Regions from separate parts of the Sphingomonas sp. BT-65 genome, predicted to be linked through region 2. Evidence: predicted binding sites of a transcription regulator. Region 2 holds the regulator's gene; each other region holds the start of a gene.

Region 1 (2,266 bases), 870 kb from region 2:
CGCGAGACGGGCGCGGAAATCGTCCTGGAGATCAGCCAGCGTTACGTGCTTCAATCGCGCCAGCATCAGCGCCTCGGCGGCGGCGAACGTCTCGTCCAGCGCTGCATTGACCGCCTGCTCGACCAGACAGCGGGGCTGTGCCGACCGGTTGCCGATGGCGAGCAGGGCAGGGCGGCCCAGCGCTTCATAGACATCGAGCAGGGTAAGCTCGTCGAGCCCCCTTGCGAGTGTCCAGCCGCCGCCATGGCCCTTCTCGGAGCGCACATGGCCGCGCTCACGCAAGCCAGCGAGGATGCGGCGGATGACCACGGGATTCGTGTCCATCGCCTTGGCCAGCAGTTCCGACGGCATCGGCCCGTCATGGTCGGCGAGATGCAATAGTAGATGAAGAACGCCCGACAGGCGGCTGTCACGAATCATGTAACTTTAAATGATGCATGAAATGGCGCGCGTCAACCCGCCGGTCACACCGCGTTTCGCCGGAAGCAGTCCTTCGCATGGTCGTTGACCATCCCCACCGCCTGCATCCAGGCATAGACGATCACCGGTCCCACGAACTTGAACCCGCGCTTCTTCAATGCCCTGGAAATCGCCTCGGACGTCTCCGTCTTGGCGGGAAGGCTGATGCCGTCGCCTTTCACCGGCGCACCGCCCGCCAGCTCCCACGCCCAGGCGCCGAAATCCTCGCCCCGCTCGGCAAAGGCGAGATAGGCCTTGGCATTGCCGGTCGCCGCCTCGATCTTGGTGCGGGCGCGGATGATGCCGGGGTCGGCCATCAGGCGTTCGATGTCCGCCGGGCCGAATGCGGCGACCTTCGCCGGATCCCAGTTGGCAAACGCAGCGCGGAAACTCTCGCGGCGCTTGAGGATGATCGACCAGGACAGGCCGGCCTGGAACCCCTCCAGCATCAGCATCTCCCACAACAGGCGCGAATCGCGCACGGGCACGCCCCATTCGGCGTCATGATAGGCCGTCATCAGCGGATCGCCCTCGGCCCAGCGGCAGCGTTTCGGCTCGGTCATCGGCGGCACTCCGAAAAGGAGAACAAAAAAAGATCGTTCCACTCTTGTTCTATCGGAACAAACGATATACACAAGTGGCAGACAGAGATTGAACAGAGCGTGTTGAAGAGGACACGCAAAGCCTCTAGCGACGGAGACTTCGGATGGCAGCTTCCCTCAAGGTGATCGACGGAAACATGGCGATTTCTTCGGACAAGCAGAAGGCGCTCGACGCCGCACTCGCGCAGATCGACCGCGCCTTCGGCAAGGGCAGCGCCATGCGGCTGGGCTCGAAGGAGACGATGCAGGTCGAGGCGATCTCGACCGGTTCGCTCGGGCTCGATATCGCGCTGGGCGTTGGCGGGCTGCCGCGCGGCCGCGTGATCGAGGTGTACGGCCCCGAAAGCTCGGGCAAGACCACGCTCGCGCTGCACGTGATCGCCGAAGCGCAGCGGAATGGCGGCGTCGCCGCATTCGTCGACGCCGAGCATGCGCTCGATCCAGTCTATGCCAAGAAGCTCGGCGTCGATATCGACGAGCTGATCGTCTCGCAGCCCGACACCGGCGAGCAGGCGCTCGAGATCGTCGACACGCTGGTGCGCTCGAACGCGATCGACGTGCTGGTGGTCGATTCGGTGGCCGCGCTGGTGCCCCGTGCCGAGATCGAGGGCGAGATGGGCGACAGCCATGTCGGCCTGCAGGCGCGGCTGATGTCGCAGTCGCTGCGCAAGCTCACCGGTTCGATCAGCCGCTCGCGCTGCATGGTGATCTTCATCAACCAGCTGCGCATGAAGATCGGCGTGATGTACGGCAACCCCGAGACCACGACCGGCGGCAATGCGCTGAAATTCTACGCCTCGGTCCGCCTCGACATCCGCCGCACCGGCCAGATCAAGGACCGTGACGACATCATCGGCAACACCACCCGCGTGAAGGTGGTGAAGAACAAGGTCGCACCGCCGTTCAAGCAGGTCGAGTTCGACATCATGTATGGCGAGGGCATTTCCAAGATCGGCGAGATCCTCGATCTCGGCGTCAAGGCCGGGCTGGTCGAGAAGTCGGGCGCGTGGTTCAGCTATGACAGCGTCCGGATCGGCCAGGGCCGCGAGAACGCCAAGACCTTCCTCAAGGAGAATGCGGACCTCTGCGCCCGGCTCGAGGCCGCGATCCGCAACCGCACCGAGCAGGTCGCCGAGGAGATGATGACCGGACCAGACGCCGAGGACGACGACGGCGAGCTCTGACAAAGGCGACAGGTTGCGCGC
Region 2 (2,266 bases):
CCCGGTCCGTATCGCGCTCGCCGCCTCGGCCGGCCATGCCGCGCTTGCCGTCCGCCGCCGCGTCCGGATCGCGATCGCCGCGACCGGCGACGAGTTGCGCCCCGCCGGCGCGCCGCTCGGTCCCGGCGAGCTTCCCGAGAGCAACGGCGCGATGCTCGCGGCGATGCTCGCGCACCTGCCGGTGGAGATCGAGGATCTCGGCATCCTCCCCGATCGCCGGGACATCCTCGAAGCTGCCTTCGCCGCGGTGAGCGCCGACATCCTCGTCACCACCGGCGGCGCCTCGGTCGGCGACCATGACCTCGTCCGGCCTTCGCTCGAAGCAGCAGGCGCCGCGATCGATTTCTGGAAGGTCGCCGTCCGCCCCGGCAAGCCGATGATGGCCGGACGGCTCGGCGACACAGTGGTGATCGGCCTGCCCGGCAACCCGGTCTCGGCCTTCGTCACCGCGCGGCTCTTCCTCCTCCCCCTGGTCGCGCATCTCTCCGGCGGCGCCGATCCCCTGCCCGCCACCCGCACCGCCACGCTTGGCGAGCCCCTCCCCGCCAACGGTCCGCGCGCCGATTATATGCGCGCCGCGCATCGCGAGGGCCGCGTCGTCGCGGCGGCGATCCAGGACAGCTCGATGCTCCGCACCCTCGCCCGCGCGGACTGCCTGATCGTGCGTGCGCCCCACGCGCCGGCCGCCAATCCTGGCGACTCGGTGGAAATCCTCGACATCGCTTGACAGACAGGCGGAACAAGGCGTAAACGTTCCGCGTCTGTTCTGGATGGAGGACGTCCCGATGCTTACGAAGAAGCAGCATGAGCTGATCTGCTTCATCGCCGACCGCTTGAACGAGACCGGCGTCTCGCCCTCGTTCGAGGAGATGAAGGACGCGCTCGATCTCAAGTCGAAGTCGGGCGTGCATCGCCTGATCTCCGCGCTCGAGGAGCGCGGCTTCCTTCGCCGCCTGCCCAATCGCGCGCGCGCGCTCGAAGTGCTCAAGATGCCCGAGCGCGGCGAGACCAAGAAGGCCGCGCCGGCGCCGAAGGGCAATGTCGTCCCCCTCAACCGCCCCGCGCCGCCGCCCGCCAACGACGTGATCGAGATCCCCCTCCACGGCCGCATCGCCGCCGGCGTGCCGATCGAGGCGCTGGAGGGCTCGACGATGCTTCCCGTTCCTGCCGCGTTGCTCGGCTCGGGCGAGCATTATGCGCTCGAGGTCGCGGGTGACTCGATGGTCGAGGCCGGCATCTTCGACGGCGACTATGCGCTGATCCGCCGCCAGGACACGGCACGCGACGGCGAGATCGTCGTTGCGCTGATCGAGGATAATGAGGCGACGCTCAAATATTTCCGGAACGAGGGCAGCATGGTCCGCCTCGACCCGGCAAACCGCGCCTATGATCCGCAGCGCTACCGCCCCGATCAGGTGCGCGTGCAAGGCCGGCTCGCAGGACTGCTGCGCCGCTACTGACCGGATTGCCACCGCTTGGGCGGCGGTGCGATTACCGCCGAGGTAATTGAGCCGCCCACGCGCGCCGGTACGCATGTCGTCGACACCAACGGCAAACGACAGGAGCGATGTCATGACCCTTTCCGGTCCCCTCACCGGTGGCTGCCACTGTGGCGCGATCCGCTACGAGCTCAGCGGCGAACCGATGCATCATGCGCTGTGCCACTGCACCGACTGCCGCCGCGCCTCGGGTGCACCGATGGTCGGCTGGGCGATGTTTCCCGAGGATGCGCTCACCATCATCCAAGGTGTGCCGCGCGAATATGCCTCGTCCGAGCATGGCCGCCGCTATTTCTGCGGAACCTGCGGCAGCGGCGTGTTCTACCGCAACGCGAAGAACCTGCCCGGCATTGTCGACATCCAGGCGGCGACGCTCGACGATCCCGATGCGCTGCCGGCGGGCGCCCATGTCCAGGTCGCCGAGCGTATCGGCTGGATGAAGGACGCGCATGCGCTGCCGGAATTCGCGCGGTATCCGGGGATGGAGTAAGGCGAAGCGGGCGCTATCAACCAGATTGTAGACGTTCAGCTTCGATAGCTCACCACCCGAATCCGACTGTTCATCGACTGCCTCACTCTTTGACGAACTGATGCCCTGACGTAATCATGGCCTAGGGGAGATCTATGGGCATCACCGACCTCGTCGCGACTGGCTATCTTATGTGCCTCGATAGCAAGAAGGACCTACATAGCGCTTGGATTTCACAGTCGTTTAAGCTGGCTGCTATTGCTGGCGAAGCGCATATCGCCTCCATTCAAGCGAATAA
Region 3 (2,266 bases), on a different contig from region 2:
CTCGCCCTGGAGCGGGGCGATCTCGGCCAGCGTCACGCCGACCATGCGGATCGCGAAGACGCCGGGACGGGTGCGGCCGGCGGCGGCGAGGCGCGGGAAGATCGAGTCGAGCGCATGGAGCACGGTGAAGCTGTCCTGAGTCGAAGGCAGCTTGATCGAGGTGCGCCAGGTCGACTTGTCGTCCTCGAACCGCGCGTGGAGCACGAGCAGGCGGCTGACATAGCCCTTGCGGCGCAACCGGCTGGCGGATTTGAGCGCGAGGCGGCGGGCGGTCAGGCGGGTGGGTTCGAGCCCGCGCTTGCGGGGCGAGAGGACGTGGCTGTGGCCGATGGTGCTGTTCTGCGTGGGCTTCTCGGGCAGGTCGAAGCCGTGCAGCAGATACCAGAGCCGGTCGCCATTGACCCCGCCCCAGGCCGAGCCGGCATCGCGCGGGCGGCGCTCGCACAGCTGGCCGATGTCGAGGATGCCCTGCTGCGCCAGCCGCTTCTCCATCTTGGCGCCGATCCCGGCGATGTCGCGCAAGGGGACGTCGAACAGGCGGTGGGGCAGCATGTCCTGCGTCAGCATGGTCAAGCCGTCGGGCTTCTGCATGTCGCTGGCGAGCTTGGCGAGCAGGCGGTTGGGGGCGATGCCGACCGAGCTGGTCAGACACTCGCCGACATTGGCGCGGATGCCGGCCTTGATCCGCTTCGCCAGCGCGATCGCGGTCGCGGGGTCGTTCTCGTTGTCGAGCAGGCGGCAGGCGACCTCGTCGATCGAGCAGACATGGGTGACCGGGATGTGCCGCCACACCTCCGCGACGATCGCATTGTGGAACTCGACATATTTCTCGTGCTGGCCGGGGGCGATGAGGAGGTCGCGGCACAGGCGCTTGGCTTCCCACACGGGGGTGCCGGTGCGGATGCCGTACTTCTTGGCCTCGACCGAGGCGGCGATGGCGACGGTGGTGTCGCTGTTGACCGGCGCGACGATCACCGGCTTGCCGCGCAGCTCCGGATTCAGCTGCTGCTCGACCGCGGCGAAGAAGCTGTTGAGGTCGAGATACAGCCAGCGCAGCGGCCGCGGGGGCAAGTCGAGGAGAGGCGCCGTCGCCATGCCGGAACAATATAGGAACCGCGCGGTGGAGTCACGCGAGGGTGAGGGGTAGGCCACAATAGCCCCTCTTCTTTCTGGCGCCCAAAAAGAAGAAGATCCTCACCCTCGCACCGCTTCGCGGCGGGGCCCTCCCTCTCCCGCAAGCGGGAGAGGGTTAGAAAAGCAGGCCCTTCAAGCGGCCGCCGCATGACCCGGCCGGCGGATCGCGCGGACCTTGCCGCTCTGGCCGCCGCCCGCGAAGAAGCGGCCGGCGCCGTCGGATTCGAGGCCGGAGATGCCGGTGCTCTCGGGCATGTCGAGCCGCTCCAGCACCTTGCCGCTGTCGGGATCGATGCGGCGCAGGTCGCTGGCATCGTCCTGCCAGGTGCCGTGCCACAGCTCGCCATCGACCCAGGTGACGCCGGTGACGAAGCGGTCGGACTTGATCGTACGCAGCACCTTGCCGGTCGCTGGATCGATCTGGTGGATGCTGGCGGCGCGATATTCGCCGACCCAGAGCGAGCCTTCGGCCCAGGTGAGGCCGGAGTCGCCGCCCTTGCCGGGGGCGGGGATGGTCGCGAGCACCGCGCCGGTCCTGGGATCGACCTTGCGGATCACCGCCTCGGCGATCTGCCAGAGGTGGGTGCCGTCGAACGCGGTGCCGGCGTCGGCGGGAACATCCACCCCGCCGGTGATCTCGCCGCTGTCGGGGTCGAGCGCCTCGATGCGCTCGCCGGTGGCGAACCAGACGCGCGCGCCGTCGAAGCTGACGCCGGCGACGTCGCCGGTGGGAAAGGGGCCGTATTCGCGGATGATTTCTGCGGATGCTGCATGGTTCATGTCATTTCTCCGGCTTGAGGGGCGGGGGATCACATCGGGGGCATTTTGTCGAAGGCGGTGAGCGCGGGATCGAGATGATCCCAGGCCTGACGCGCGGCGGTCCACAGCACCACCTGCGGATGGTAGCGCGACGGATCGTCGAGGCTGCCGGCGCTCGCCACGAACACCTCGGGCATGTCGGGGAAGGCGATGTAGACGGGCGAGCCGCATGTCGGGCAGAAAGCGCGATGCTTGCGGGTGCCGCCCTCGCCGACCATTTCCCAGAAGCTGGGCTGGCCGCTGGTCTCCACCTGCGCGCCGACGAAGGTGACGTGCGCAGCATGGCCGGTGCCGCTGTCGCGTTGGCACTGGC

The links. Region 2 encodes LexA, which represses DNA repair genes until DNA is damaged. Its sites were predicted from a motif close to GTTCCNCNCTTGTTCT; they were not measured.
Region 1: recA (recombinase RecA) is a predicted target of LexA. The motif match lies at 1,058-1,073, and genes of this name have one in related genera.
Region 3: OK349_RS15495 (Y-family DNA polymerase) is a predicted target of LexA. The motif match lies at 1,099-1,114, and genes of this name have one in related genera.

The regions. Positions count from the first base shown of each region.
Region 1 is NZ_JAPCIA010000001.1:472,546-474,811, reverse strand. Features, by position in the region: gene OK349_RS02410 (Rrf2 family transcriptional regulator) at 1-420, opposite strand, end outside; gene OK349_RS02405 (DNA-3-methyladenine glycosylase I) at 465-1,022, opposite strand; gene recA (recombinase RecA) at 1,166-2,245, shown strand.
Region 2 is NZ_JAPCIA010000001.1:1,338,947-1,341,212, forward strand. Features, by position in the region: gene OK349_RS06470 (molybdopterin molybdotransferase MoeA) at 1-727, shown strand, start outside; gene lexA (transcriptional repressor LexA) at 786-1,460, shown strand; gene OK349_RS06480 (GFA family protein) at 1,573-1,989, shown strand; gene OK349_RS06485 (hypothetical protein) at 2,124-2,266, shown strand, end outside.
Region 3 is NZ_JAPCIA010000002.1:200,516-202,781, reverse strand. Features, by position in the region: gene OK349_RS15495 (Y-family DNA polymerase) at 1-1,095, opposite strand, end outside; gene OK349_RS15490 (NHL repeat-containing protein) at 1,267-1,914, opposite strand; gene OK349_RS15485 (GFA family protein) at 1,944-2,266, opposite strand, start outside.